4 regions of the Streptomyces sp. NBC_00344 genome follow, and region 4 is predicted to be linked to each of the others. Evidence: riboswitches for the same ligand, from Rfam matches in the RefSeq annotation. Region 4 holds a riboswitch; each other region holds the start of a gene.

Region 1 (7,190 bases), 2.7 Mb from region 4:
CGGGCCTTCGCCCGGCTCGGCGAAGAGGGCGTCGACGTCTTCCTGACCGACTCCACCAACGCCGAGGTACCCGGTTTCACCACCTCCGAAAGTGAGCTGAACCCCGCGATCGAGCAGGTCCTGCGCACCGCACCGCGCCGGGTCATCGTCTCCAGCTTCGCCAGTCATGTGCACCGTATCCAGCAGGTACTCGACGCCGCTCACCTGCACGGACGCAAGGTCGCTTTCGTGGGGAGGTCGATGGTCCGCAACATGGGCATCGCCCGTGACCTCGGCTATCTGAAGGTTCCGTCCGGGCTGGTCGTCGGCCTCAAGGAGCTGGAGAAGCTGCCGGACCACAAGATCGCTCTGGTCTGCACCGGCTCTCAGGGCGAGCCGATGGCCGCGCTGTCCCGGATGGCCAACCGGGACCATATGATCCGGATCGGCAAGGGCGACACCGTTCTGCTCGCCAGTTCGCTGATCCCGGGTAACGAGAACGCCATCTACCGGGTCATCAACGGGCTGACCCGGTGGGGGGCCAACGTCGTGCACAAGGGCAACGCCAAGGTGCACGTCTCGGGGCATGCCAGTGCCGGTGAGCTCGTGTACTGCTACAACATCGTCAAGCCCCGGCACGTCATGCCGGTACACGGCGAATGGCGCCATCTGCGCGCCAACGGCGATCTCGCCATCCGCACCGGCGTCGACCCCAAGCGGGTCGTCATCGCCGAGGACGGCGTCGTCGTCGACCTCGTCAACGGGCGGGCGTCCATCACAGGCAAGGTGCCCGCGGGCAACGTCTACGTGGATGGCATGACGGTCGGCGGCGCCACCGAGGCGTCACTGAAGGACCGCCTCACCCTCGCGGAGGAGGGGGTCGTCACGGTGGTGGCGATCGTCAATGCCGACACGGGCGCTCTCGCCGAGCCGCCCGACTTCCTGGCCCGTGGCTTCGTCCACGACAGCGCCACCTTCGACCCGGTGATCCCGGTGATCGAGAAGACCCTTGCCACCGCGGCAAAGGAGGGCGTCGGAGACGTGCACCAGCTGGAGCAGCTCATCAGCCGGGCAGTGGCCTCCTGGGCGTTCAGGACGCATCGTCGTAATCCGCTGATCATCCCGGTCATCATCGACGCCTGAGTGCCGCCCGCCGTACCGCCGGCCTGCCCGCGGTAGAGCGGGAGGTGGGGGGGGGCTTCTCCGAGTGAGAAGCCCCCCGCCACCTCCGGGTGAGCCGCCCCCGGCCCGGTCGGCACGGCCCCGCGTGAAGCGCGGCGGCGGTGCGGCGGGCGCGCCTCCACCGGCACTCAGTGAGGGCCCTCATCATGCGGGCGTATTGTTTTGTCGGAGGTGGTCACCGTGGACGAGTCCGAGCTGGCCGACCAGATGCTGACGTGCGTCACCCGGATCCGCCGGGTGCTGGACGAACGGCTGAAACAGCACGGTGTTTCCGTCCCCCGCAAGCGCGTGCTCGGCGCTCTGGCCGAAGGGCCGAGGAGACAGAGCACACTGGCCACCGAGTTCGATGTCGCACCGCGCACGATCACCGAGCTGGTGGACGGCCTCGAGCGCGACGGGCTCGTGGAGCGTCGCGACGATCCGAAGGACCGCCGGGCACGGCTGGTGCACATCACTGCGGCGGGCGAGCACACCAACGATGTGGCGATGGCCACCCGCCGAGCCGTGATCACAGAGATCTTCGCGGATCTGTCGGGCGAGCAGTGCGCCACGCTCTCCCGGATGCTCACCGGGCTGAGCGACCGCGTGGGGGCGATGACCGCGGCGCCGGGCCCCGCGCCGGGCGAGCTGGGCGCGGGCATCCCGCTGGACTTCCTCGCGGGCCCCGGCGCATAGCGTCACCGCGTCCGGCACCGATCCCGCACCGGAACCGGTACGCGCCGGCTTCGCACGCGCGCCCGCCCCGGCCACGGCTGGAAGTGCCGCGGCCGGGACGGGCGCCGGGTGGGTGAGGGCCGGTCAGTAGGGGCCGTTCACGTTGTCGATCGAGCCGTACGTCGCGGCGGCGTAGTTGCACGCGGCCGTGATGTTGGCGACGGGGTCGTAGCTGTTCATCGAGGTGCCGGCCACGTGGTAGGCCTGGAATGTCGGGTCGATGACCTGCAGCAGCCCCTTGGACGGTGTTCCAGCCGCGGCGTTGGAGTCCGTGTTGTTGATCGCCATGGGGTTGCCGGACGACTCGCGCATGATGTTCCGGTGGATGCCGTCGTAGCTGCCGGGGATACCGTGCTTGGCCATGACGTCCAGCGACTCCTTGATCCAGCCGTCCAGATCGTTGGAGTACGTCTTCGCGGAGGCCGGGGTGGCGGTCGTGGCGGACTTCGTGGTCTTGGCCGACGTCTGCGAAGCGGTGCCCTTGCCGCCGAGTGTCAGCTTGAGGCCGGGGTGGACCAGCGACGGGTTGTCGCCGATGGCCTGACGGTTGTCGTGGTACAGCTTCTTCCAGCCACCGCTGATGGAGTGCGCCCTCGCGATCTTCGCCAGCGAGTCACCCGCCACAACGGTGTAGGTCGCCGGGCTGTGCTTCGCGGGGGCGGCGGCAGGTGCCGCGCTGGCGGAGGTGGCTGCCACCAGCGGGATGGCCAGTGCGGCACTTCCGGTGCCTACGGCGACGAGACGCCGGGCCATCGAGCTGGTCCTGGGACGACGGTGCTTACCCGTGTTGGGCATGTTGAATTCCTCTCCGGCGCCTGCGAGGTGAGCTGTCGGGTTCGGGCTGGAGATGCCCCGTCGCATGTAATGCGACTTCACCCCGAGCCGGTCCGGTTTTCGGATCGGCGGCTTACCTGGGTCCCCCGCTCCTGCCGCATGTGAGTGGGTTGGGTTTTTCCGGACAGCGGCAGGATTCGGCGGTCCGTCCGGATCGACCTGAAGGTAAACGGGAAGCACGTCGCAAAACAAGGCCAGAATTCACAGCGCAATGCTCATGGCGGCCAGGGCGGCTATCCGGCCGGTTATCGATAGGCCGTCAGAAGGCCTCAACTCGCTCTCCCTGCGAGGGGAATGCGCGAGGGGACGGGACGAGAGAGCCAGCGACCACCGTGACGCACATCACCTGCCCGACACGCAACCATCGACTGCAACGCCGTATATACAACCACAAGTTGGAGCAATACGGCGCATATGGACTTCAGGGAAAACATGCACAAAACGCCCATACGGGAGATACCAATGCTGGGCGATATGGGCGGCTACGCCCCCTCGGTGCATCGGATGTGCGGACCGGCGGCGAGGAGGGCGAAGCGGCCACGACCGTCCCGCACACCCGGGTGACTCCTGCCCTCCGTACCGTTCGAAGCAATTCCGCGCATCGGGGCATTCGCAGGGGATGGACGATCTTGACGCCTTTGAATTGTCCCGGCCGACCGCTCCCGCTTTTGCGTCCCGCCCATGGGTTTCCGTTCACTGCGGGCGAGCCGAATCACCCACCGGCCCCCGATCGCTTTACAAGATCCGCTTTCTTCGTTCGGCGCTGCGAGCCGACGCCCGCCCCCGGCCGCACGGCGGAGCGATTCTGTATGACACGGGATTTCAGGCCTTTCTCTATTCCCTTTGCGCAAAGGCGCGTTGACCGTCCGCCCCGCCGGCCACCAGGCGAACGCGTACCGGCCGGCTGGCCATACCGGCGCCCGCACCGGTGAGGGGGTCCGGCCGGCACACAGAGGCCGGGTGCCGCAACACGCCTCCCGGGCCGATCCGGCCGCCGGCCCGGCCCGGCTTCCCGGCCCTGGAGGACGCGCCGATCCGAACCCGTCACCGGTCCCTCCGGGAGGCGAATGGGCTGTGCGGTACCCCTCGATGACTTTCCATCAGACAAGGCCCGTCATCGGCGGTCGCCGACTCCGGCCATCGCAGGCGCAGTTCACGCCGGAGCCGGACCCTCCGCCGGCACGACGAAGCGCATACGGCTCCCCCGGTTCCCCACCCCGTGGCATCCTGGCCGCCGGCGCGTCGCGCTCTGCCCGACGGCATCGGAGCGCCGACTGTGACCGACAACACACGTCGGTGCAGAAGAATTATCCCGGTTCGATGATCAGAAGTCGTAGTACATCCGTACTCCCGGGCGTCCGTACCGCTGAGGCCAGGAGGAACCGTGCGCATACCCGGGAACATGGCGGGCACCGCCTTGGTGAGCGGTGGCCTGGTATTCACCCTGGCCGCGCTCGCCTATCCCGCCATAGTCGGGGTGCAGAAGACGTCCAGTGCCCCGTCCCGGGTCATCGCCAGCACCCGCTACGGCCCGCTGACCGAAGCCGACCGCGACTTCGTCGTCAAGGTGCGCGCGGCAGGGCTGTGGGAGTTCCCCGCAGGCGAGATGGCCCTGCGCAAGGGCACGACCGCAGCAGCCAGGACCGCGGGCCAGCATCTGGTGGCCGGGCACGCCGGACTCGACGCCACCTGCCGCAAAGTCGCTCCCGCCCTGGGGATCACCCTGCCCAACCAGGCGTCCCCGCAACAGCAGGGGTTCGTGGCGACGCTCTCGTCGGACCAGGGAAAGCAGTTCGACACCGACCTCGCCAACATCCTGCGCACCACGCACGGCCAGATCTTCCCGGCCATCGCCAATATCCGGGCCACCACCAAGAACAGCCTGGTCCGCGCTCTGGCCGACCAGGCCAACGACACCGTCCTCGATCACATCACCGTCCTGGAGAAGACCGGTCTGGTGAACTTCGACTCGGTGCTCTTCCAGGAGACCACCCCGCCGACGCTGCCCCCCAGCCAGATCACCCCGCCCCCGCCCCAGCCCGGAGCCCCGGTCGTCGCCCTCACCCCGCCCGCGGGCCTGCCGACGGCGACGCCGGCCCCCACACCGACGGTCGGGTGATCGGCGCCAGCCGTGACTCACCAGGCATGGACGGACGTTCCGTGCACGAGTGCCCGCCCTGATCCGGGCGGGCACGCCGGTCACTCGAAGCCCGGAAGGGCCCGGCACAGCAGCGCGGCCCGCAGATCGAGGCGGTTGTCGAGCCTGGACAGATCGCGACCGGTGAACAGCTCGATGCGTCCTATGCGGTAGTGGACGGTGTTGACATGCAGATGCAGCGCCTCAGCGGTGCGCGCCCACGATCCGTCGCGGGCCAGGAAGGTCTCCAGGGTCTCCAGCAGAAGGGCCGCCGAGGTGTTCGCGCCGTCGAGCAGAGGCCCGAGGACGGTGCGGCTGTACGCGGTGCGGACCTCCTGGGGTATACCGCTCAGCAGCGCCGCCAGGCCGGTGAGCGCGGCTGCGCCGGACAGCGAGGAGGCGCCGGGCGTGGTCGTTCGTGCCGAAGCGAGCGCGTAACGGGCCTGCGCCAGCGCTCCCTTCATGTCCCGCGCCCGGGCAGCGGGTTCGCTGATCCCGCCGTGCAGGGAGACCGACGGCTCACACGCGGCAAGCCGCAGCCACACCTCGCTCAGCGCGCTGCTCACCGCGTCCGCGTCTCCGGGAGCGGGCTCCACCGTCCGCGCCTCGGCCAGAACCGCGAAGGCGGTGCCGTCCGGGAGACATCCCGTAGCGGCACGCTCCGGCATCACGTGAGCCACCGCCTCAGCCAGCGCCCCCGCCGCCTGCCCCGCCCTCCCCGGTCCCGCGTCGGCGCACAGCACCCGATAGGGACCCGACGCCGGTAGCCCGCACGACCGCAGTGCGGCCTCCACATCGGGCGTGTCCGTTCCGGCGCCGTCGAGAAGCGCAGCGAGTTCGTCCGCGGCCCGGTGCCCGGTGGCACGGCTCCGGATCAGCGACTCCTGGCAGCGGGCCATGAACGCGGCGATCTCGTGCAGCATGCGCGGCGGCGCGTGACCAGGATCGGGCAGATACAGATACCAGCGTTCGTACGCGGACGCGGTGCCGGCCTCCGCCCGCACCGTGATTCCGGTCCCGCTGCCCAGAAGGCGGGCGGCTTCCCGGGCCGTGATGGCGGTGGCGTCCTCCGTGGCGGCGACGGTGCGGCCGGAGGGGGTGAGGAGATAGGCGGCAGGCCTGCCGAGGTGGGCGAAGGCACCCTCCAGGAGGGTGGCCGGGTCGGCGTCCTGCACCAGCAGCCGGGCCAGCCGGGCGTGTACGGCCTCGGGCAGGGCACGATGACGGCTCAGCTCACCCCACTGCTGGAGATAGACCGTGTCGGTGATGGTCCGGAACATGACGTGGGTGGGTACCGCCGCCACCGGAAGGCCGTGACGGCGGCACGCCTGGACGAGTTCGTCGGGCACTCGTCCGTGGGTCTCCTCCCCCGCCATCAGTGCGGCGGCGCCCGCCGCACGCAGGGCTGAGACAAAGCGTTCGGCCCTGCCCTTCCCGCGCTGCGGGGTCCACCACACCAGGCCGCTGAGCACTACCTCACCGGGGCGCACGAAACGGCCGGGATCCTCCAGGTCGGTGGCGGTGACTCCACTGATCTCCCGCCGCAGCAGGGCGTCCTCGCCCCAGAGGAGCCGCAGGCCCAAGGAATCGTCTCTCAGGAGGTGTTCGACGTGCATGCGTTCCGGCTCCTTGTGCGACAGCCGGACGACGGGCTCACATCCGGCATCTCACATTCACCAGGTGAGTGCGAGTAATCGCATCGTAAATGCCAGGGCTGGAGAACGGTATGCCTCTTGGTCGATCATCCAGGTCCGGTGCCGGAAAGGGCCGAGTTTCCGTGTGGTGAACCAGTCGTCCCGGCCGCGGTCCTGTTGCTTCACTGAGCGCCATGGACCTCAACACCGTGGTGGAGATACGGGACGCGCGGCATCCCGCGCCCTGGCGGCCCGGCGATGCCTGGCTGGGCGGCGGCACGTACCTGTTCTCCGAGCCACAGCCGCGTCTGCGGCGCCTCGTCGACCTGAGCCGTACGGGCTGGACTCCCGTTCGGCTGGACGCGGACGGCTCGCTGGAGATCGCCGCGACGTGCACCATCGCCCAGCTGTCCCGGTTCGCGAAGCAGCTTCAGGTCCCGGCCGCTCCGCTGTTCGAGCAGTGCTGCCGGGCGTTCCTGGCCTCGTTCAAGATCTGGAACATGGCCACGGTGGGCGGCAACCTCTGCAACGCCCTGCCGGCCGGCCCGATGATCTCGCTCACCGCCGCGCTCGAGGGAGAGTGCCTGCTGCGCTCCCAGACCGGAGCGATGCGCAGGATCCGTACCGCCGGCTTCGTCAAAGGCGCCGGCCGCAACGATCTCGCCGATGGCGAGCTGCTGCGCTCGGTGACCCTGCCAGCCCGTGCGCTG
Region 2 (7,190 bases), 2.6 Mb from region 4:
CCGGCTCACTGCCGACAGCGGCCTCCACCGCCTCGGCCACGAGGGCCGGGTAATAGCCGCTGCGCTCGATCGCCGCGCGCAGCCCCTGGGTCGTCGTACCGGTCTTTGCCATGGGCTCCATCTTACGACCCCGGCCCGGGGCTCCGGCCCTCCCGTGACGGTCCTCAGTAGCTGGGGAGGCGGCGCGGACCGATGTCGTCACGGGCATGCGGTGGCGCCAGCCGGACGGAAGCGCCGAGGACGGACAGGCCGCCGGCCCCTACGACGACGGGTTCGAGGGAGACCGAGACCACTTCGGGGTGGTCGTCGACCAGCCGGGACACCCTCAGCAGGAGCTCCTCGAGGGCAGCGGTGTCCACGGGCGCCGATCCGCGCCACCCGAAGAGCAGCGGGGCTGTCCGGATGGTCCTGATCAGTTCGGCGGCGTCCCGGTCGGTGGCCGGGACCAGCCGGTGGGCGGTGTCGCCGAGCAGTTCGGACGGGGCGCCGGCCAGACCGAAGGAGAGAACGGCGCCCACGGCGGTGTCGATCGCGGACCGCACAACGGTGTCCACTCCCCTGGGGACCATCGCCTGGACGACCGGCCGGACTTCGGCGGGCGTACCGAGAGCACCCGTGAGCTCGGTGTAGGCGCGGCGCAGTCCTGCCTCGGACACGATGTCGAGGCGGACACCGCCGAGGTCGGGGCGATGGCGGAGATGGGGTGCGGTGGCCTTGAGCGCGACCGGGTAGCCGAGGGCGTCCGCCGCCGCGACAGCGGAGTCGGCGTCCGGCGCGGGCCGGACGGGCAGGACCTCGATGCCGTAGAGGCCGAGAAGGTCACATGCGTCGTCGGGCGAGAGGGCCAGACCCCGGGCGACGTCGACATGGGCTGTGTCCAGCAGGGCAACGATCCGGGCGGCGGCACCCGCCTCGTCGATGTCGTCGTACTCGGGGACCCGCCCGGGGTCGGCCGCCTGACGGCGCCACTGGGCGTACCTGACGGCCTGCGCAAGTGCCCGGACGGCGCGCTCCGCGGCAGGATAGGCGGGAATCCGGCGCGGGCCTGTGGCGTCCGGGGCGCCGGCGCCACCGGCGGGGGCAGCGGCATGTTCCGGTGCTCCGGCCTCCCGCGCCTGCCCGGCGCTGGGCGCGGGCTGCTGCTGGGATCCGGGCGCCGTGCTGGTGGCGGCGGCCAGCGCTTCGGCCAGGCCGCCGATCTCCAGGTGGACCACGGCCACCGGTTTGGCGGTGGGGGCGTGCGCGGCCGCCTCCCGCAGCGCGGCGGCGAGTACTTCACCATCGCCCGATTCCGTCACGCCGTTGTCGCCCACCCAGGGAATCGCCGTGACCAGCACCGCGTCGCAGGCGTTGTCCGCGAGCGCCCCGGCAAGCGCGTCGCGGAAGTCCTCCGGGGTCGCACCGGTGGTCAGATCGACCGGCGGCAGCGGACGGAGGCGTTCGGTGAGGCAGGCGTCGTACGACAGCAGTCCCAGCGACTCGGAGTTGCCGATGATCGCGACGCGCGGGCCGGCGGGAAGCGGCTGGCCGGCGAGCAGCAGGCCCGCGTCGACGAGCTCGGTGACCGTGTCCACCCTGATGACGCCCGCCTGCCGGAGCAGCGCGGAGACCGTGGCGTCCGGAATCCGGGTGACCGGAACGGCGTGCCCCGGCGGTGCGCTGCCGCTGTGCCGGGCGCCCTTGACCACCACGACCGGTTTCACCGCCGCCGTACGCCTGGCGAGCCGGGTGAACTTTCTGGGGTTGCCGATCGACTCCAGGTACAGCAGCGCCACATCGGTGTCGGGGTCGTCGTGCCAGTACTGCAGGAAGTCGTTGCCCGAGAGGTCGGCGCGGTTGCCCGACGAGATGAAGGACGAGAGCCCGGCACCTCGCCGGTGCAGCCCGGAGAGCAGCGCGATGCCGATCGCGCCGGACTGGGTGAAGAGCCCGATCCGCCCGCGGACGGGCGACTCGGGTGCCAGTGAGGCGTTCAGCCGGACAGCTTCGGATGTGTTGATGAGACCGAAGGCGTTCGGGCCGATGATGCGCATTCCGTACGACCGCGCCTGGCGGAGCAGTTCACGCTGGCGGCGCAGCCCGTCGGGGCCGCTCTCGGCGTAACCGGCGGCCAGCACGACCAGGCCCTGAACGCCGCTCTCCCCGCAGTCGGCCACCGCTGCCGGGACGTCCTCGGCGGGTACGGCGACGACCACCAGGTCGACGGTGTCATCGATCCCGGCGACCGAGCGGTGGGCGGGGACCCCTTCCACCTCGGTGAGGTCATCGGGAAAGGCGCGGTTCACGGCATAGCTGCGCCCGGTGAAGCCGGAGGCGAGGAGGTTGCGCAGCACCGTGCGGCCCACCCCTCCGGGCGCCCGGCCCGCGCCGACCACCGCCACCGCCCTGGGGGCCAGCAGCCGTTGCACGGACCGGGCCTCGGCACGCTGCTCCCGGGCACGCTGCACCGCGAGGGATGCCGCGGTGGGTTCGAGGTCGAGGGTGAGGTGGACGGAGCCGTCCTCGAAGCTGCGTTTCTGCTCGTACCCGGCGTCCGTGAACACCTTGATCATCTTGTTGTTGGCGGGCAGCACCTCGGCGATGAACCGGCCGACCTCGCGCTCACGGGCCACCGCCGCGATGTGCTCGAGAAGTGTGGAGGCCACACCCCGTCCCTGGTGTGCGTCCTGGACGAGGAAGGCCACCTCGGCCTCGCCCTCGCCGATCCGGTCGTAGCGGACGGTCGCGATGAACTCGTCGCCGATGGTCGCCGCGAGTCCCACCCGGTCGACGTAGTCGTGATGGGTGAAGCGGTGGACGTCCTTGGCGGACAACCTGGGATAGGGAGCGAAGAAACGGTAATACTTCGACTCGGGCGAGACCTGCTCGTAGAAGCTGACCAGCCGCTCGGCGTCGTCGGTGGTGATCGGCCTGATCCGCGCCGTGCCCCCGTCGCGCAGCACCACGTCGGCTTCCCAGTGGGCCGGATACTCCTGGTGCGGGTTCTGCTCCAGCGGGGGCTGCATGGGGAAAGCCTACGGGTCACTACGGTACGAGGGGTGGCGCGGCGCGGGATCCCGCAGGACCCGAGCACTCCGCACCCCATGCAACAATGGTCTAGACAACCGTCAGAGAACTTGAAGGGCAACACCATGGCTGAGCGCCGCGTAAAGGTCGGTTGGGCCGAGGGTCTGCACGCCCGCCCCGCCTCCATCTTCGTCCGTGCCACCACGGCTTCCGGCGTCCCGGTGACGATCGCGAAGGCCGACAGCAATCCGGTCAACGCCGCGTCGATGCTCGCGGTCCTCGGCCTGGGCGCGGAAGGCGGCGAGGAGATCGTCCTCGCATCCGATGCCGACGGAGCCGACGCCGCCCTCGACCGGCTGGCGAAGCTGGTCGCCGACGGTCTCGACGAACTCCCCGAGACCGTCTGACGCGGCCCGCGCCGCATTCGGCACACCAGAGCCGCAGCCCCGGATCGATCCGGGGCTGCGGCTCTGCTTTTCCCGTCCCCCGGAGCGGGAAGTCACATAAAAGGGCAGCGGCGAATACAAGGGCAGCGGCGAAAAACCCGCGCGAAATACACAACGAATGCGTTTCCTTTGTATACGGCACGCCTGTTAATTCAGCCCGCTCGCAATGTTTACAACGTGTTGCGAAGTCCTCACGGGTGCCTGCTTCCGCAGCCGGTGCGCCGCCGCGGCCCGATCGGCGTGCTGCGCGGTCAGGACGCGGGCACGCTCGGCGTCGCCGCGTGCCACCGCGTCCACGATGGCGCCGTGCTCCGCCCACGACTCGCCGGGGTGCACGGGCTGCTCGACGGTGTACATCCAGGCGATCTTCTGCCGGAGCTGGGTGAGCAGTGTGGTCAGCGCCGCACTTCCGGACGCCTGCACGAGTGTCTCGTGGAACCAGCTGCCGAGTGAGCGCAGATCCTCGCCCTGGCCGCGGCGCACTCGCTCCTGCCCGAGCCTCACCAGGCCCCGCAGCACCTTGAGATGGGCCTCGGTACGCCGCTGGGCCGCCCGGGCGGCCCCCATGGGCTCCAGGAGCATCCGCATCTCCAGCAGGTCGGCGGCCTCCCGCTCGGTCGGCTCCGCGACACAGGCTCCGGCGTGGCGCCGGGTGACGACGAAACCCTCGGACTCCAGGGTCCGCAGCGCCTCGCGCACCGGGACGCGGGAGACTCCGTAGCGACGTGCGAGCGGCTCCTCGGTCAGCCGGCCGCCCCGTTCCAGGACGCCCGCGATAATGTCGTCGCGAATTGCCGTGCACACCGAATGCGCGGGAATACGCATGCCCGAACCTCCGCCTTCATCCCCGCGGAACGCGGTCGACCGACGCCTGTTCGGTGACTCTATGACAGAGCATGTTAATTTCCGACGGCGTCCGGTAAACCATGGATATCTTTTGGCCACCGGACAGCCTGCCGTGACGCCCGTAAGGCCCCGGCGCGGAGCGCCGGGGCCTTACGGGAACGCAGGTGGTGCGGGGACCTCGGTCAGACGTTGACGCCGTGCGAGCGCAGATATGCGACCGGGTCGATGTCGGAGCCGTAGTCGGGGGTCGTCCTGGCCTCGAAGTGGAGGTGCGGACCCGTGGCGTTGCCGGTGGCGCCGGAGAGGCCGATCTGCCCGCCGGATGTGACGGACTGGCCGACCGAGACACCGATGGACGAGAGATGCCCGTACTGCGTGTAGCTGCCGTCGTTCATCTTGATGACGATGTTGTTGCCGTACGCGCCGCCCCAGCCGGCTTCGACCACGGTGCCCGCGCCGACGGCGTGGACCGGGGTGCCGCTCGCCGCGTGGAAGTCGATGCCGGTATGGCTGCCGGAGGACCAGAGGCTTCCGCCGGTCTTGTAGCCGGTCGAGACGTAGGAGTCGGCTACCGGGGCCACAAAGGCGTTCAGCCGTTTGCGGGCCGCGTCGCGGGCCGCACGTCGCTTGGCCTCGCGCTCCTTCTTGGCCTTCGCCTCGGCCTTTTCCCTCGCCTCGGCCTTCGCCCTGGCAGCCGCCTTCGCCTTCGCCTCGGCCTTCGCCCTGGCGGCGGCCGCATCGGCCTCGTGCTGCTGAGCGGTGGCCTGGGCCTCGATCCTGTCGGCGACGGTGTCTCCGACGAGAATGGTCCGGACGAGGCGGCTGTCCTGCGCGGTGGACACCGTGGCCTCGTCGGCCATGGCCGGAGAGGCGAGAGTGCCGATGACGCCCGCCGTGGCGAGGGTCGCCACACCCGCGGCGGTCGCGGTCCTGCTGATCGGACGTTTCGGGGCGCGGTGCTTACCGGTAGGGCGGGTGAACGCCATGAAGGGGCTGATCCTTTCCTTCCCTCTCGCCTACCGGGTTAGCTGACGGGTTCGGAGCAGGAAGGTCTCCTACGGGCCCGCTCCGCACGGAGAGGCCCGATTCACCCCAGGGACTGCATGGGTCCCCGGCTCCCCAGGCTCGCGCCTGACGGGGACTCGGCGATCGCTGTCCGGCGCCGCGGTTGCGGCCTGGGCATGTGACGAACAGCGAAAGCGACCGTAAGCGGTCGGTTCCGGCTGCGCCTAAAAAACCTGCGTCTTTGTCGCACATGCCACAGGACAGACACGGAAGTTCGGCACCAATCGGACACATTGCGGGGCTCCGGTTGCCTGTTGGCCTCCGGAGCCCCGCTCGTCACACCCGTTGCGATCACATCGGTGCGGACGCCGCGTCGCGCTCACGTCCGCCGCCGGCGGATCTCTCAGCCCGCGACGACCTTCACCTCGCCGATCCCGAGCCCCTCGACGGCTTCCCTGATCTGTCCGGCGTCACCGACGAGCACCGTCACCAGACGGTCTGCGGGGAAGGCGTTGACGACCGCCGCGGTCGCCTCGACCGTGCCCGTTTCGGCGAGCCGGGCGTACAGGTGCGCCTGGAAGTCGTCCGGGAGCTGCTGCTCGACCTGGTCGGCAAGGGTGCCGGCGACCGCCGCGGCCGTCTCGTACTTCAGCGGGGCCACACCCACCAGATTCTGTACGGCGACATCGCGCTCGGCGTCGGTCAGCCCCTCCGCGGCCAGCGTTCGCAGCACCTTCCACAGGTCGCCGAGGGCCGGGCCCGTCGACTCTGTGTCCACCGAACCACTGATGGCCAGCATGGCCGCGCCGGTCCCGTCCTGCGCCGAGCGGAGCACCTGCCCGAAGGCGCGCACACCGTACGTGTAGCCCTTCTCCTCCCGCAGCACCCGGTCAAGACGTGATGTGAGGGTGCCGCCCAGGCAGTAGGTGCCAAGCACCTGGGCCGGCCAGACGCGGTCGTGCCGGTCGGCGCCGATCCGGCCGATCAGCAACTGGGTCTGTACCGCGCCGGGCCGGTCCACGATGATCACCCGGCCGGTGTCGTCCGCGACGATCGGCGGTACCGGCCCGGGCGTTGCCTTGCCGCCCTGCCAGTCGCCGATGGTCTCGGCGAGCACGGCGTCCAGGTCGGTTCCCCTGAGGTCGCCGACCACCACGGCCGTTGCCGCCGCGGGGCGGATGTGCGCCTCGTAGAAGGCGCGCACGGCGGCCGCGTCGATACGCGCCACCGACTCCTCCGTCCCCTGGCGGGGGCGCGACATCCGCGATGCGGCCGGGAAGAGCTGCTTGGAGAGCTCTTTGGCCGCCCGGCGGGACGGGTTGGCCTGCTCGTGCGGGATCTCGTCGAGCCGGTTGCCCACCAGCCGCTCGACCTCGCTCTCGGCGAACGCCGGCGCGCGCAGCGCTGCGGCGAGCAGACCGAGCGCCTTGGGCAGCCGGGAGACCGGGACCTCGAGGGAGACCCTGACCCCCGGATGGTCGGCGTATGCGTCGAGGGTGGCGCCGCAGCGCTCCAGCTCGGCGGCGAACTCCTCGGCCGTGTGCTTGTCGGTGCCTTCCGAGAAGGCACGCGCCATGATCGTTGCGACACCGTCGAGTCCGTCGGGCTCAACGTCCAGCGAAAAGCCGAGGATGATCTCCACGGCCACGATCTGCTGTCCGGGGCGGTCGCAGCGCAACACGGTCAGCCCGTTGGGCAGGGTGGAGCGCTCCGGGGCCGGGAAGGCCCACGGAGTAGCCTCTCCCGGCTGGGGCTGTGGCTGGAAGGTCATGCTCACGGCTGGGGCGTCGGTCACTTGTCCGCCTCGTCGGTCTCGTCGGTCGCGCTGATCTCTTCGGGTTCATCGGCGGTGACGGGCTCGTACACCAGCACGGCTCTGTTGTCGGG
Region 3 (7,190 bases), 470 kb from region 4:
GCATCGCACACCGCGTGACCGGCAAGCTGATCGTCGCCACCGGCGGGGATGAGCTGCCCCGGCTGCACGCCCTCGCCCAGCGCGGCCGGGAGAACGGCATCCCGGTGCGGGAGCTGGGCCCCGCACAGATCACCGAGTCCGAGCCCGGGGTGCGGGGCCTTGCGGCGATCCAGGTCGCCACCACCGGGATCGTCGACTACGGCGCGGTGGCCGCGCGGCTCGCGGCGTCCTCGGGCGCCGACATCCGCTGCGGCGCCCAGGTGGTGAGAATCGCCCGCCGGCCCGGAGGCGTCGCGGTGGCCACGGCGGACGGCTCCGTGGTCCGGGCGCGTGCCCTGGTGAACTGCGCGGGCCTGCACTGCGACCGGATCGCCCGCCTCGCTGGCGACGACCCGGGCATGCGGATCGTGCCGTTCCGGGGGGAGTACTACGAGCTGGCACGCCCCTCACTGGTGCGCGGTCTGGTCTATCCCGTTCCCGACCCCGCCTTCCCCTTCCTCGGCGTCCACCTGACCCGGGGCATCGACGGCGGTGTGCACGTCGGCCCGAACGCCGTGCCCGCCCTGGCTCGCGAGGGATACGGCTGGGGCGATGTGCACCCGGGCGAGCTGGGAACCACGCTCGCCTGGCCCGGATCCTGGCGGATAGCGCGACGCCACTGGCGGTACGGCGCGGGCGAGCTGCACCGCTCGCTCTCCAGGCGCGCCTTCGCCGACGCGGTGCGCCGGCTGCTGCCCGCCGTCTCAGAGGCGGATCTGCGCCCCGCGCCGGCCGGGGTGCGGGCTCAGGCGGTGCTCAGGGACGGCACGCTGGTCGACGACTTCCTGATACGCGAGGCGCCCCGCACCGTCCATGTGCTGAACGCCCCGTCACCTGCCGCGACGGCGGCCCTGCCGATCGGCCGCGAGATCGCCCGCCGGGCCCTGGCGTCGGTGGCGGTGCGGGCCTGACGGGGCTCGTCCGGGCAGGCGGCCGGGGATCGTAGAATCGGAGCACTGTGTCCGAACTCCTGAATCTCACCCCAGAGCCCTCCGCACCGCGCCGCCCCAAGGGCGAGCCGCGCTTCCCCGGCGGTCCCGCGGCCGATCCCGCGGGCTCCCACCACGAGCGCCGCATCCGCAGCTTCCAGCCTCGCCGCAGCCGGGTCACGGCCGGCCAGGGCGATGCTCTGGAACGGCTGTGGCCGAAGTGGGGCCTGGATGTGGACGGGCTGCGGGTCCTCGACCTCGGTGAGATGTTCGACGGTCTCCCGGTCGTTCTGGAGATCGGCTTCGGGATGGGCGAGGCGACCGCGCAGATGGCCGAGGAGGACCCGGCCACCGGCATCCTCGCCAGCGATGTGCACACCCCGGGCCAGGGCAATCTGCTGCGTCTCGCCGAACGGAACGGACTGTCCAACGTCCGGGTGGCCAACGGTGACGCCATCATCCTGCTCCGCGAAATGCTGCCGGCCGGCTCACTCGCCGGACTGCGGGTCTACTTCCCCGACCCCTGGCCCAAGAGCCGGCACCACAAGCGCCGGCTCATCCAGCCCGAGTTCCTGGACCTGGCCGCCACCCGGCTGACGCCCGGCGCCGTGCTGCACTGCGCGACCGACTGGGAGCCGTACGCCGAGCAGATGCTCGATGTGCTCACCTCCCACCCGGAGTTCGAGAACACCGTGGCGGACGGCGGGTACGCGCCGAGGCCGGCCTTCCGGCCGATGACGCGGTTCGAGGGCCAGGGGCTCGACAAGGGCCACACCGTGCACGACCTGTTGTTCCGCCGCAGCTGAATCCGGACGTTCCGCGGCGGCGGTGAGCGGGACGTCGTCGCAGATGTCGGCGCACCTCGTTATGGTCAATGAGGTGTACGAGTCGAGCTCGCCCCCCGGGGCGATTCATCCGGTGGTTCCGGCGTACGAGGAGCAGCCGCGCTTCGACGCCGTACCGCCCCGTGCCCACTGGCACTACAGACCGCGCCGGAACCTCTGGCGCAGCAAGACGCTGCGCGCATCGGGTGTGGTCGTGGTGCTCGCCCTGTGCGGCCTGGTGATTCTCTCGCTCGTCCGTGAACAGACGGGCACCGAGGGCTTCCTGGTCGGGCTCGGGCTCGCGGTGCTGCCGGTGCCCTTGCTGATGACGGCGTTCCGCTGGCTGGACCGGGTCGATCCGGGCCCCTGGCGCAATCTCTTCTTCACCTTCGCCTGGGGTGCGTGCGCCGCCGCCCTGGTGGCCATCATCGCGAACTCCTTCGCGACCCGCTGGATCGCGACGGCGACCGCCGATCCGGCCGGTGCGGACACCATAGGCGCGACGGTGATAGCACCCGTCGTCGAGGAGAGTGCCAAGGCAGCCGCGCTGCTTCTGGTCTTCCTGTTCCGAAGACGGCACTTCACCGGCATCGTCGACGGGGTCGTCTTCGCCGGATTCACCGCGACGGGTTTCGCGTTCACCGAGAACATCCTCTATCTGGGCAGCGCCTTCGGCGAGGACAAGTCGATGGGGTTCTCGGGGTTCTCCTCGGTGACCGCGGCGACCTTCTTCGTCCGGATCGTCCTCGCGCCCTTCGCCCACCCGCTGTTCACCGTGCTGACCGGTATCGGCTTCGGTGTCGCCGCACTCTCCGCACCGCACCGCCGGGTGCGCCGGGCCCTTGTGCCACTGCTCGGGCTCGGCTGCGCGATGGGCATGCACGCCCTGTGGAACAGTTCGTCGGTCTTCGGCGAGTACGGCTTCTTCGTGGTGTACGGCGTGTTCATGGTGCCCGCCTTCGGCCTGATCACCTGGCTGGCGATCTGGACCCGTCAGCGTGAACTGCGCACGATATCGGCCGAGCTGCCCGCCTACGCCGCGGCGGGCTGGCTGGCGCCGGACGAGCCGCTGGCGCTCTCGTCGATGCGGGCCCGGTCGATGGCCCGGGGCTTCGCGGCACGTGCGTACACCCGGAGCATCGCCATGCCGCCCTTCCCGGTCCAGGGCCCGCCCGCCCAGGGTTTCGCCCCGCTGGGCCACGGGGCCCAGGGCTTCCCCGCCCCCCGCACCGCACCGCACGTGGCTGCGTGGACAGCCCCCTGCCCGGCCCGGCTGCCGGACGCCAAGGCCGGAGCGAAGGCGGCGTCCCGGGCGGTCTCCGAGTACGAGGCCTTCGCCACGACCCTGGCGTTCCTGCGGCACCGGGCCCGCCGTGGTGCGGTGGGCCCGGACTTCGCGGCGCGCGAGCAGGAGCTGCTGCACCATCTGTGGCAGCGCAAGGACGTGGCCGGCCCGGCCCTGCTCCATGCGGCGCAGGCCACGGGCCGGGTGCCGGTACCGCCGCCGCATCTGCGGTACGGCGGCTACAACCCGTACCGGCAGTAGCGCTCGCTACGCGGAGGCGGCCGTCAGCTTCGCCAGCTCGTCATCGGTGAGCCGCAGCTCGGCGACAGCGGTGAGTGCGGGCAGTTGCTGCGGTGTACGGGCGGACGCGATCGGCGCGACGACGGTCGGCTGCGCGGCCAGCCAGGCCAGCGCGACGGTGGCCGGCTCCGCCCCGTGTGCCTCGGCGACCTCGTCGAGCGCCGCGAGGACCTTCGGGCCCCGCTCGGTCGCCAGATGCTTGCCCGCGCCCGCGGCGCGCACGCTGTCGACATCTGCCCCGGGCCGGTACTTCCCGGTGAGGAAGCCGGAGGCCAGCGCGTAGTACGGCACGGAGGCCAGCCCATGGCGGGCGGCGGTGTCCTGCAGACCGCCCTCGTAGGTGTCCCGGGAAACCAGGTTGTAGTGCGGTTGCAGCGCGACGTAGCGGGCCAGGCCCTCGGCCTCGGAGAAGGCGAGGGAGGCCTCGAGCCGCTCGGGGCTGATGTTGGATGCGGCGATCGCCCGCACCTTGCCGTCCTTCACCAGTTGGTCCAGAGCGGTGATGATCTCTTCGACGGGCACGGACAGGTCGTCGAAGTGCGTGTAGTAGAGGTCGATGTGGTCGGTACGCAGCCTGCGCAGCGACTCCTCCGCGGCGGACTTGATGTTCCCTGCGGAGAGCCCCTTGTACTGGGGGTGGGCGCCGACCTTGGTCGCGACGACCACGTCCGAGCGGTTTCCGCGGGCGGCGAGCCAGTTGCCGATGACCGTCTCGGACTCACCGCCCTCGTTGCCCGCGACCCACGCGGAGTATCCGTCGGCGGTGTCGACGAAGTTGCCGCCGGCCGCGGTGTAGGTGTCGAGCACGTCGAAGGACTGGGCCTCGTCGGCACTCCAGCCGAAGACATTGCCGCCGAGGGCGAGGGGGAAGACCCTGATGTCCGATGAACCGAGATTGCGGAGCGAAGTCATATACCGGACAACCCGCTGACCGGCCCGGACTATTCCGTGCATGGCACATCCGGGCCGGCTGATCCGGGCATGCGGAACCGGCAGCCCTGGCGTCGGGGGGGGTGCCGCCGGGACTGCCGGGGTACGGAAAGCCGTCAGGCGTTGAGTCCCTTGCCCGCGAGCCAGGTCAGCGGGTCGATCGGGTCGCCGCCGCCGGGACGGACCTCGAGATGCAGATGCGGCCCCGTGACATTGCCGGTGGCCCCGACGTTGCCGATGACCTGGCCGGTGGAGACCTTCTGACCGGCGCTGACGGCCAGCGACGACTGGTGGCAGAACCAGAGTTCCGTGCCGTCGTCGAGCTTGATGACCGTGCGGTACCCGTACGCTCCGGACCAGCCGGCCGACTTGACCGTGCCGCTGTGCACGGCCTTGATCGGGGTGCCGGTGGGAGCGGCGAAGTCCAGGCCGGTGTGGTAGCCGGACGACCACATCGAGCCGCCGTCGCCGAAATGCGACGTGAGGGTGTAGGAGGCGACCGGGAGCGAGTAGCCGGCCGCCAGTTTGGCGAGCCGCTCCTTCTCCGCCTTGGCCTTGGCTGCCTCTTCCGCCTTCTTCTTCTCGGCCTTCTCCTTGGCGGCGGCCGCGTCCTGCTTCTTCGAGGCCTCGGCGGCCGCCTTGGCTGCGGCGGCCTTCTCGGCCGCGATCGCGGCCTGGTCGTCCACCGCCCCCTGCTGCTGCTCGGCCTGCTGAAGGATCCGGGTGCGCAGTGCCTCGCCCGCGTCCGAGCTTCCGCTCGATGCGGTGGTGAGGGCAGCGGTCGTGACGCCGGCGCCGGTGTCCCCGGTGGAGGAGGAGTGACCGTCGATGTCGGATATCAGCGACCCCACGCCCGGCAGCGCCTCGGCGTCCGGCAGCTTGTCCTTGACGGACTGCGGAAGGTCGGGGAGGGAGATCGAGACCGGCGGCTTCGCCTGCGCGCTGGCCATGCCGCCCGCGCCGACCGCTGCGATCACACCGACACCGAGAACCGTGGAGCTACGGGCGATACCGCCGCGCTGCTTGGCCACCCGGTGCTTCCCGCGTACGGGACGGAGGGACTCCTCGGTGGGGTTCCACTCGTCGAACGTCCCGCCGTCCTCACCGCCGAAACCGAGAGCCTCGTCGTTCGGGAAGTAAAGCGTTTCGGGGGCAGGGTTGTTGGACGCCACGGAGGCGTGCTCCTTTCCTTCCTTACCGCCTACCGGGTTAGCTGACGGGTTCGGAGCAGGAAGGTCTCCTACAGGCAGCTCCTTGCGGAGAAGCCCGATTCACCCCAATTGGTGGTTCCCCGGTTCCCTTGCGGGATTCGGCGCGTGCGCACGGTGCCGCCTCTTGCGACGACTGGGACGACCGCGCTGCGTTATCGAACGTTAATAGACGGACGCACCGGATTCCAGCTGTTGCAGCTGATCATTAACGCCTGCGGCCGGGACCAACCGGGGCACAGGGGGGCGTAATCGGGCGAGTTGACACTCGTTCAGAAAACATCGAATTTCTGATAGTGCGTCAAATGTTATGCGGAGCGGTGTCCCCCGGTCACGGATTGTGCCGGTCGGCCCGCACGATGCCCACGGTTGTGCGCCGCTCAGGCTGATCCTCCGTCGGGCGGGCCACCGCGAGCAGCGCCATGTCGTCCGTTGAACGTCCGCCGGTGTGCAGCCGCACGTCGTCCGAGAGCGCGGTCAGCAGTTCATCGGGACCGGGGAAGAGCCGCCCGTGCAGCCGCTGCTTCGGGTCGTAGAAGACCCCTGCCGCGTTCCGCGCCTCGGACAGTCCGTCGGTGTACAGAAGCAGGGTGGCCCCGAGCGGGAACGGCGCCTCGTCCGCGTGGTCCGGCCAGCCCGCCAGATCGGACATCCCCAGCGGCAGCGCCGGGTCGGTCGGCGCGAGCGCCTCGAGCCCTCCGTCGGCGTACAGCAGCAGTGGCTCGGGGTGCCCTCTGTTGACCAGCCGGATCCGGTCCTGGCCGCCCCGGGGGATCTCGGCGAGTGCCGCCGTGGTGAATCCCTCGATGGCGTCGAGCCCTTCACGCCGCATGCCCTCCCGGGTCAGCGCCCGTTCCAGCCGCCCGGCGACCGCCTCCAGCGTGCTCTCCTGCTCGGCGGCCTCCCGGAAGGCCCCGATCACCACCGCCACGGCTTCGACCGCCTGGAGCCCCTTGCCCCGGACATCGCCCACGATCAGCCGCACCCCGTACGGCGTGTCCTGCACCGCGAAGAGGTCCCCGCCGATGAAGGTGCCCGCCTGCGCAGCCTCGTACCGCGCGGCGACATGCAGACCGCCGATCCGCTCATTGGGCACCGGGAGCACCGCGCGCTGAGCGGTCTCGGCGACCACCCGGGCCGAAGCAAGCTGCTCACCACTGCGGCGCACCACCCGGTTGACGACCAGGGCGAGCACCGCCACCGTCAGGACGGTCACTGTCTCGGTGATGGCGGTGCCCCGCGCACTGGTGCCGTTGTACGCGTGCAGTCCCGCCATCACCACCACCGCGGCGGCCCCGGTCAGCAGCGTGGCGGTCAGCGAGAAGAACGGAGCGGCGATCAACGGCGCCGCGGTGAGGAACGGCACGGCGGTGAAGGGCTCCGGAGTCGCCACATCGAAGCAGGCCCCGCCGAAAATCAGCACCGTGGGCAGCATCAGAAGGAAACGGCGGGCCGTGCCGCGCTGCTTTCGCTGCCCCACCGTTGGTCTCCTGCCCGGTCCGTGCACGGCTGCGGACAGTACCGCGCCCCACCCAGGCTGGCCGTGACCACGCCGTCCGGCGAATCGGCGTCGGCCAACCGGGGGAGCGCGGCGCGGGGTGGGCCCGTCCGGCCGCGCGCCCGCCCCGGCGGGACCAGGCCGGCCCGCGCAGGCGTCCCGCCGGGCTCGCGCTCC
Region 4 (7,190 bases):
ATGACGCATCTGCTGAACATCGACCCGCCGGACCACACCAGGCTGCGGCGACTGGTGTCGAAGGCGTTCACCCCGCGCACGGTGGCGCTGTTCGCGCCCCGGGTGCAGGAGCTGACGGATCAGCTGATCGACCGGTTCGTGGAGAAGGGCGAGGCGGACCTCATCCATGAGTTCGCCTTCCCCCTCCCCATCTACGCGATCTGCGATCTGCTGGGCGTTCCGCGTGAGGACCAGGACGAATTCCGGGACTGGGCCGGCATGATGATCCGTCACGGCGGCGGGCCCCGCGGCGGTGTCGCACGCTCGGTGAAGAAGATGCGGAACTACCTCGCCGAGCTCATCCACCGGAAGCGGGAGAATCCGGGCGACGACCTGATCTCGGGTCTGATCCGGGCCAGTGACCACGGGGAGCATCTGACGGAGAACGAGGCCGCCGCGATGGCGTTCATCCTGCTCTTCGCCGGCTTCGAGACGACCGTGAACCTCATCGGCAACGGTGTGTACGCGCTGCTGCGCAACCCGGAACAGCGTGCGCGCCTCCAGTCTTCGCTGGCCGCCGGTGAGACCGGACTGCTGGCCACCGGGGTGGAGGAACTGCTGCGCTACGACGGGCCGGTTGAGCTCGCCACCTGGCGATTCGCCACCGAGGCGCTGACCCTGGGCGGGCAGGCCGTCGCGGAGGGCGATCCGGTTCTCGTCGTCCTCGCGGCCGCCGACCGCGACCCCGAGCGCTTCACCGAACCCGACACGCTCGACCTCTCGCGCGCCGACAACCAGCATCTCGGGTACGGACACGGCATTCACTACTGCCTGGGAGCCCCACTCGCCAGGCTCGAGGCGCAGACCGCTCTCGCCACGGTGCTGCGCCGGCTGCCCGAGCTGAGACTTGCGGTGAATCCTGACGATTTGCGCTGGCGCGGAGGGCTCATCATGCGTGGATTGCGCACGCTTCCGGTGGAGTTCACCCGTCATAAAAAGTGACGATCCGTCAGGACTGTGACTTTCACGTGATCTGCGCTGCATCGACTTGTGATCGCCGTTCGACTACGGCTACCTTCACCGTTCGAATCATCCGTCACACGGAAGGCCACCGCATGCGCACCGGGAACGGTCGGCATCGACGACCCCGCCAGGCTCCTGCCCTCGTTGTAGCGGCGGGAGTCACGGGATCCGCCATCGCCATTCCGCTGCTGGGCGCAGCCGGCGCACACGCCGCGGACGCCACCACGTGGGACCGGGTAGCGCTCTGTGAGAGCGGCGGCGTCTGGAGCGCCGATCTGGACAACGGCTACTACGGCGGACTGCAGCTGTCGCAGGACGCCTGGGACCAGTACGGCGGTGGTCAGTACGCATCGCGCCCCGACCTCGCCAGCCGGTCCCAGCAGATAGCCGTGGCCGAGAAGGTGTACGCGGCCGAGGGTGCCAAGCCCTGGCTCAGCTGCGCGACCATCTCCGGGCTGACGAAGGGCGACGCCACCGCGCCGCTGGTGGACCCGGGTGCCCCGGACACCGCGAGCCCCGCCCCCTCGGACTCGTCGTCCGGCTCGACCGGCACTCCGAAGAGCTCGGACCCGGCCACCGGGTCGCACTCGGACTCCGGTTCGGGCACGGCCTCGCCCTCGCCGTCCGATTCCGCCTCCGACTCCGGATCGGACTCGGACGCCACCGATCATCCGTCGGACTCCGCGTCTCCCGAACCCTCGCGGTCCACCGCGTCCGTCGACGCCTCCGACGACTCGTCCGCACCCTCGCAGAGCGAGAAGGCGGGCAAGCACCGCGGCGGCCGGGCCGACGAGCCGCTGAACGGTTCGGCCCGGCCCGAGGACTCGGGCCGGCATGCCTCGCGCTCGGAGAGCCCGGAGCGCGACGACGCCGGTTCGGAGCACAGCTATACCGTCCGCTCGGGTGACAACCTCTGGGCGATCGCCCACGCGCATGATCTGCCCGGCGGGTGGCGCGCGCTCTACGCCGCGAATCACCGGACGGTCGGCAGCGACCCGGATCTCATCATTCCTGGCCAGACCCTTGATCTCGACCAGAATCAGGGCTAGTTGGCCCAACTATGTCCGGATTTGGCATCGGTGAGACATGACTCTCGTCCGACTCGCCGGAGGTTCGGACTGTCCGCTCCGTCCACGCCGTCCCTCACCTGCGTAAATGCGTCCCGATGGGGGCCGAATGGGACAAGATCCCTCCGATGTTCATCTTTGAATATCGGGGGGATCTGTGTTTCGGTCAGAACCGCTCGCACCGCGGGCCCCTTCGACCGCCACGCCGAATCCTGTCATCGGTCGATGGGTTGTATTCGACGCGTAAAAGCGCCGTAGGCAGGAGCGGGGGACCCAGGTAAGTGCCGGGTCCGGCCGTCCCTCCGGAGTCCGCATCGGCGGAATCCGTGAACGGGACGAACGGATACGGCTTGGGGTGAAGTTGTGCGCAGGTGCGCACGGCCGGGCAACTCATTGGCCCGAACCCGACAGCTCACCTCGTAGGCGTCGGTGAGGAGATACTTGATGCTGTTTTCGTCCAGCAAGTCCAAGCACCGTCGCCCGTCCAAGGCCGTCCGTATCGCCACGCTCGCCGGTGTGACCGGTGCGGCAGTCGCCGTGCCGCTGCTCGGTGCGACCTCCGCCTCCGCTGCTTCCGTTTCCACCTGGGACGCGGTCGCGCAGTGCGAGTCCGGCGGCAACTGGTCGATCAACACGGGCAACGGCTACTACGGCGGCCTGCAGTTCTCGAACTCCAGCTGGGCCGCCGCCGGCGGTACGCAGTACGCGTCGCGTGCCGACCTGGCCACCAAGGACCAGCAGATCGCCGTGGCCGAGAAGCTCCTCGAGATGCAGGGTCCGGGTGCCTGGTCCTGCGCCGGTGCCGGCGGTCTGACCAACGACGGTGTGGACCCGGGCGTCAACCCCTCCGGCTCGACCGCCGAGAAGGCCGCGCCGAAGCAGGAGACCCACAGCGACCAGCAGACCGCTTCCCGCGGCGAGGCCCGTAAGGCCGCGCCGAAGCACGCCGCCCCGGAGAAGATCCGCAAGGGCGACGGCGAGTACAAGGTGAAGGCCGGCGACACCCTCTCCACCATCGCCAAGTCGCACCACCTCTCCGGCGGCTGGAAGAAGGTCTACGACCTGAACAAGGACGTCGTGAAGCACGCCGACCTGATCTACCCCGGGCAGCAGCTGCACCTGAGCTGATCCCGGCCCCCGGTCCACCCCGGCCCGGCGCGACTTCCCCCGAACGCGCCGGGCCGGGGTTTTTCTCCGCCAGTCCGGTTACCAGCGAGTAGATTTGCTGATCTTCGGGCGGTAATACGGTCTTTTGTGCCCTTTTTCGTCCCAGGGGCCGGGCGTCCGGCCTGCTGGAGGCCCCGGGCCGGTTAGGCTCATGGCGCAAGGCCACAGAGACCCTGCACCCATAGCGTCACATCCCAGAAGGAGATGCTCGTGCCGTCCATCGACGTCGTCGTAGCCCGGGAAATCCTGGACTCCCGAGGCAACCCCACGGTCGAGGTCGAGGTCGGCCTCGACGACGGCAGCACGGGTCGTGCTGCAGTTCCGTCCGGAGCCTCCACCGGTGCGTTCGAGGCCATCGAGCTTCGCGACGGTGACCCCAACCGCTACCAGGGCAAGGGTGTCGAGAAGGCCGTCCTGGCCGTCATCGAGCAGATCGGTCCGGAGCTCGTCGGCTACGACGCCACCGAGCAGCGGCTGATCGACCAGGCCATGTTCGACCTGGACGCCACCGACAACAAGGGCTCGCTGGGCGCCAACGCCATCCTCGGCGTCTCGCTCGCCGTGGCGCACGCCGCGTCCGAGGCCAGCGACCTGCCTCTCTTCCGCTACCTCGGCGGTCCGAACGCGCACCTGCTGCCCGTTCCGATGATGAACATCCTCAACGGTGGGTCGCACGCCGACTCCAACGTCGACATCCAGGAGTTCATGATCGCGCCGATCGGCGCCGAGTCCTTCTCCGAGGCGCTCCGCTGGGGTGCCGAGGTCTACCACACCCTCAAGAAGGTCCTGAAGGGCAAGGGCCTGGCGACCGGTCTCGGTGACGAGGGCGGCTTCGCGCCGAACCTCGACTCGAACCGTGCCGCCCTCGACCTCATCATCGAGGCCATCAAGGAGGCCGGTTACGTCCCGGGCAAGGACATCGCGCTGGCGCTGGACGTCGCCGCGTCCGAGTTCTACAAGGACGGCCTGTACGAGTTCGAGGGCAAGTCCCGCTCGGCCGCCGAGATGACCGAGTACTACGAGGAGCTCGTCGCCGCGTACCCGCTGGTCTCCATCGAGGACCCGCTGTTCGAGGACGACTGGGCCGGCTGGAACGTTCTCACCGAGAAGCTGGGCAGCAAGATCCAGATCGTCGGCGACGACCTCTTCGTCACCAACCCCGAGCGCCTGGCGCGTGGCATCGAGGAGAACTCGGCCAACGCCCTGCTCGTCAAGGTCAACCAGATCGGTTCGCTGACGGAGACGCTGGACGCCGTCGAGCTGGCCCAGCGCAACGGCTTCAAGTGCATGATGTCGCACCGCTCCGGTGAGACCGAGGACGTCACCATCGCCGATCTTGCCGTCGCCACCAACTGCGGTCAGATCAAGACCGGTGCCCCGGCCCGGTCCGAGCGGGTCGCCAAGTACAACCAGCTGCTCCGCATCGAGGAGATCCTGGACGACGCCGCGGTGTACGCGGGCCGGTCGGCGTTCCCCCGCTTCAAGGGCTGAGTTCCCCCCGGGGGGCTCCCTGCTCCTGACGAACGCTGCCCGCCCCGGCGGACGCGGGCCGGGCGGCGTCCGAACACCCGGTCAGCGGCTTTGCATCCAAAGAACTGAATGAGGAGCAAAGGCGCAGCGAAGCGCAGCCGTCCCCGGACACGGTCCCGTACCGTGTCCGGGGACGGACGTGCGTATACGGGGAGGCGGCATGGCAGGGAACCGGGACCGGTTCTCCACCGCGACCAGGCTCAAGGCGCTGGGTGAACAGACAGCCGCCCGGGTCTACCGCTCCCAGTCCAGGCGACAGGCCCGCCGTCCCCGGCTCACCGGCCGGGCGGCGATACTGCTGATGGTGCTGTGCACGCTGGTCGTCGCGCTGGCCTATCCGATGCGGCAGTACGTCTCGCAGCGCAACGACATCGCGGATCAGCGCCGGCAGGCGCACGAGGCGAAGGCCCGCGTCGAGGAACTGCGGGACGAGAAGGCACGTCTGCAGGACAACGCATACGTGGAGCGGCTGGCCAGGGAGCATCTGCACTACGTGCGGCCGGGGGAGGAGAACTACACCGTCGTCGACCCCGACGCCCGCAGACAGCGGTCCCAGGACCAGGGCGCGACGGACCGGCCCTGGTACACCAACCTCTGGGACGGCGTGGACAACGCCGACCGCACCAAAAAGCAATAGACACCAGCAAACCCTGACGAACAGATCCAAGGCAGGCATGGAAACGCCCCCTCCGCAGACCGACCGCACCGAGCCGACCGACGCGGACATCGCCGCGTTCCGGCAACAGCTGGGCCGCCCGCCGCGCGGCCTGCGCGCCATCGCGCACCGTTGCCCGTGCGGCAATCCCGACGTCGTCGAAACGGCGCCGCGCCTCGAGGACGGCACGCCGTTCCCGACGACGTACTACCTGACGTGCCCCCGCGCGGCGTCGGCGATCGGCACGCTGGAGGCGAACGGCGTGATGAGGGAGATGACCGAGCGCCTCGGCAACGACCCCGAACTGGCCGCCGCTTACCGCGCCGCCCATGAGGACTACATCGCGCGCCGCGATGCCATCGAGGTGCTGGAGGGGTTCCCGAGCGCCGGGGGGATGCCGGACCGGGTGAAGTGTCTGCACGTTCTGGTGGGTCATTCGCTGGCTGCCGGTCCCGGGGTGAACCCGCTGGGGGACGAGGCGATCGCGATGCTGCCGCAGTGGTGGGCGAAGGGCCCCTGTGTGTCGCCCTGTCAGGACGCGGCCGGCCCGTCCGGCGAGTGACGGGCCGGCCCGTCCGGAACGTGACGGCCCGTCCGGCGACCGCCGGCCCCCGGTGCTCGTACCCGGGCACCGGTACACGAGAGGAACACACCAGATGACCCGCGTTGCCGCCGTCGACTGCGGTACCAACTCCATCCGGCTGCTGGTCGCGGACGTGGACCCGGCCACCGGTGAACTCACCGACATCGACCGGCGGATGACCATCGTCCGGCTCGGCCAGGGTGTGGACAGAACGGGGCGGATCGCCCCGGAAGCCCTGGAGCGGACCTTCGCCGCGTGCAAGGAGTTCGCCGGGATCATCGCGGAGCACGGCGCCGAACGCGTCCGCTTCGTCGCCACGTCCGCCTCCCGGGACGCCGAGAACCGCGACGAGTTCGTCAGCGGGGTGGTGGACATCCTCGGCGTCGAGCCGGAGGTGATCACCGGGGACCAGGAGGCCGAGTTCTCCTTCACCGGCGCCACCAGGGAGCTGGCGGGACAGGGCGGCCGGTATCTGGTCGTGGACATCGGTGGTGGGTCGACCGAGTTCGTCGTGGGGGACGACCGCGTGGGGGCGGCCCGTTCTGTGGACATCGGCTGCGTGCGGCTCACCGAGCGGCATGTGCGCAACGATCCGCCCACCCTCGGCGAGATCACCGCGATCCGCGCAGACATCACCGCCGCTCTCGACCTGGCCGACGAGACGGTCCCGCTGGCCGGGGACCGTACGCTCGTCGGGCTGGCCGGATCGGTCACCACCATCGCGGGCATCGCGCTGGGTCTCGGCACCTACGACTCCGCGGCGATCCACCGCTCACGGATCACGGCGGAACGGGTCGGTGAGATCGTGGGGCAGCTCCTCCGGTCGACCCACGATGAGCGCGCCGCGATCCCCGTGATGCATCCCGGGAGGGTCGATGTGATCATCGCGGGCGCGCTGGTCCTGTACGAGATCATGAAGCGCACCGGGGCCGCGGAGGTGGTCGTCAGCGAGCACGACATCCTCGACGGCATTGCCTGGCACATCGCACTCGGGGACGACTGATCCGCCGGCCGGACGAGGCGGCGCGGAGGCTCCGGTCTCCGGGCCGGCCGTTCCCGGAGGGGGCGGTGGACAGCCGTGCCGGGGCCGCCTGCTCCATGGCCGGAAAGGGGCTTCGGAAGGCCTCGGGGGGCGGTCTGATCGATCAGCCCCGGGAAAGTTCGTGAACTTCTTCACAAGGAATCG

Evidence for each region. A riboswitch is a leader RNA that binds a small molecule or an ion and turns the genes downstream of it on or off. The one in region 4 is predicted to bind cyclic di-AMP.
Region 1: linked by a shared signal. The riboswitch ahead of OHS16_RS06295 (transglycosylase SLT domain-containing protein) and the one ahead of OHS16_RS18665 (transglycosylase family protein) in region 4 are both predicted to bind cyclic di-AMP.
Region 2: linked by a shared signal. The riboswitch ahead of OHS16_RS06705 (M23 family metallopeptidase) and the one ahead of OHS16_RS18665 (transglycosylase family protein) in region 4 are both predicted to bind cyclic di-AMP.
Region 3: linked by a shared signal. The riboswitch ahead of OHS16_RS16515 (M23 family metallopeptidase) and the one ahead of OHS16_RS18665 (transglycosylase family protein) in region 4 are both predicted to bind cyclic di-AMP.

The regions. Positions count from the first base shown of each region.
Region 1 covers NZ_CP107996.1:1,389,411-1,396,600, forward strand. The annotation lists gene OHS16_RS06285 (ribonuclease J) at 1-1,122, shown strand, start outside; gene OHS16_RS06290 (MarR family winged helix-turn-helix transcriptional regulator) at 1,342-1,836, shown strand; gene OHS16_RS06295 (transglycosylase SLT domain-containing protein) at 1,960-2,670, opposite strand; cyclic di-AMP (ydaO/yuaA leader) riboswitch at 2,673-2,836, opposite strand; gene OHS16_RS06300 (DUF4142 domain-containing protein) at 4,094-4,828, shown strand; gene OHS16_RS06305 (helix-turn-helix domain-containing protein) at 4,909-6,462, opposite strand; gene OHS16_RS06310 (FAD binding domain-containing protein) at 6,675-7,190, shown strand, end outside.
Region 2 covers NZ_CP107996.1:1,503,230-1,510,419, forward strand. The annotation lists gene OHS16_RS06685 (DUF5998 family protein) at 1-112, opposite strand, end outside; gene OHS16_RS06690 (bifunctional acetate--CoA ligase family protein/GNAT family N-acetyltransferase) at 165-3,005, opposite strand; gene OHS16_RS06695 (HPr family phosphocarrier protein) at 3,132-3,413, shown strand; gene OHS16_RS06700 (GntR family transcriptional regulator) at 3,600-4,277, opposite strand; gene OHS16_RS06705 (M23 family metallopeptidase) at 4,481-5,284, opposite strand; cyclic di-AMP (ydaO/yuaA leader) riboswitch at 5,297-5,456, opposite strand; gene OHS16_RS06710 (M16 family metallopeptidase) at 5,707-7,074, opposite strand; gene OHS16_RS06715 (M16 family metallopeptidase) at 7,095-7,190, opposite strand, start outside.
Region 3 covers NZ_CP107996.1:3,659,241-3,666,430, reverse strand. The annotation lists gene lhgO (L-2-hydroxyglutarate oxidase) at 1-950, shown strand, start outside; gene trmB (tRNA (guanosine(46)-N7)-methyltransferase TrmB) at 998-1,774, shown strand; gene OHS16_RS16525 (PrsW family intramembrane metalloprotease) at 1,848-3,338, shown strand; gene OHS16_RS16520 (aldo/keto reductase) at 3,345-4,289, opposite strand; gene OHS16_RS16515 (M23 family metallopeptidase) at 4,424-5,479, opposite strand; cyclic di-AMP (ydaO/yuaA leader) riboswitch at 5,491-5,632, opposite strand; gene OHS16_RS16510 (PP2C family protein-serine/threonine phosphatase) at 5,847-6,995, opposite strand.
Region 4 covers NZ_CP107996.1:4,126,226-4,133,415, forward strand. The annotation lists gene OHS16_RS18655 (cytochrome P450 family protein) at 1-981, shown strand, start outside; gene OHS16_RS18660 (transglycosylase family protein) at 1,095-2,051, shown strand; cyclic di-AMP (ydaO/yuaA leader) riboswitch at 2,310-2,510, shown strand; gene OHS16_RS18665 (transglycosylase family protein) at 2,514-3,197, shown strand; gene eno (phosphopyruvate hydratase) at 3,441-4,727, shown strand; gene OHS16_RS18675 (FtsB family cell division protein) at 4,927-5,403, shown strand; gene OHS16_RS18680 (DUF501 domain-containing protein) at 5,441-5,983, shown strand; gene OHS16_RS18685 (Ppx/GppA phosphatase family protein) at 6,078-7,007, shown strand.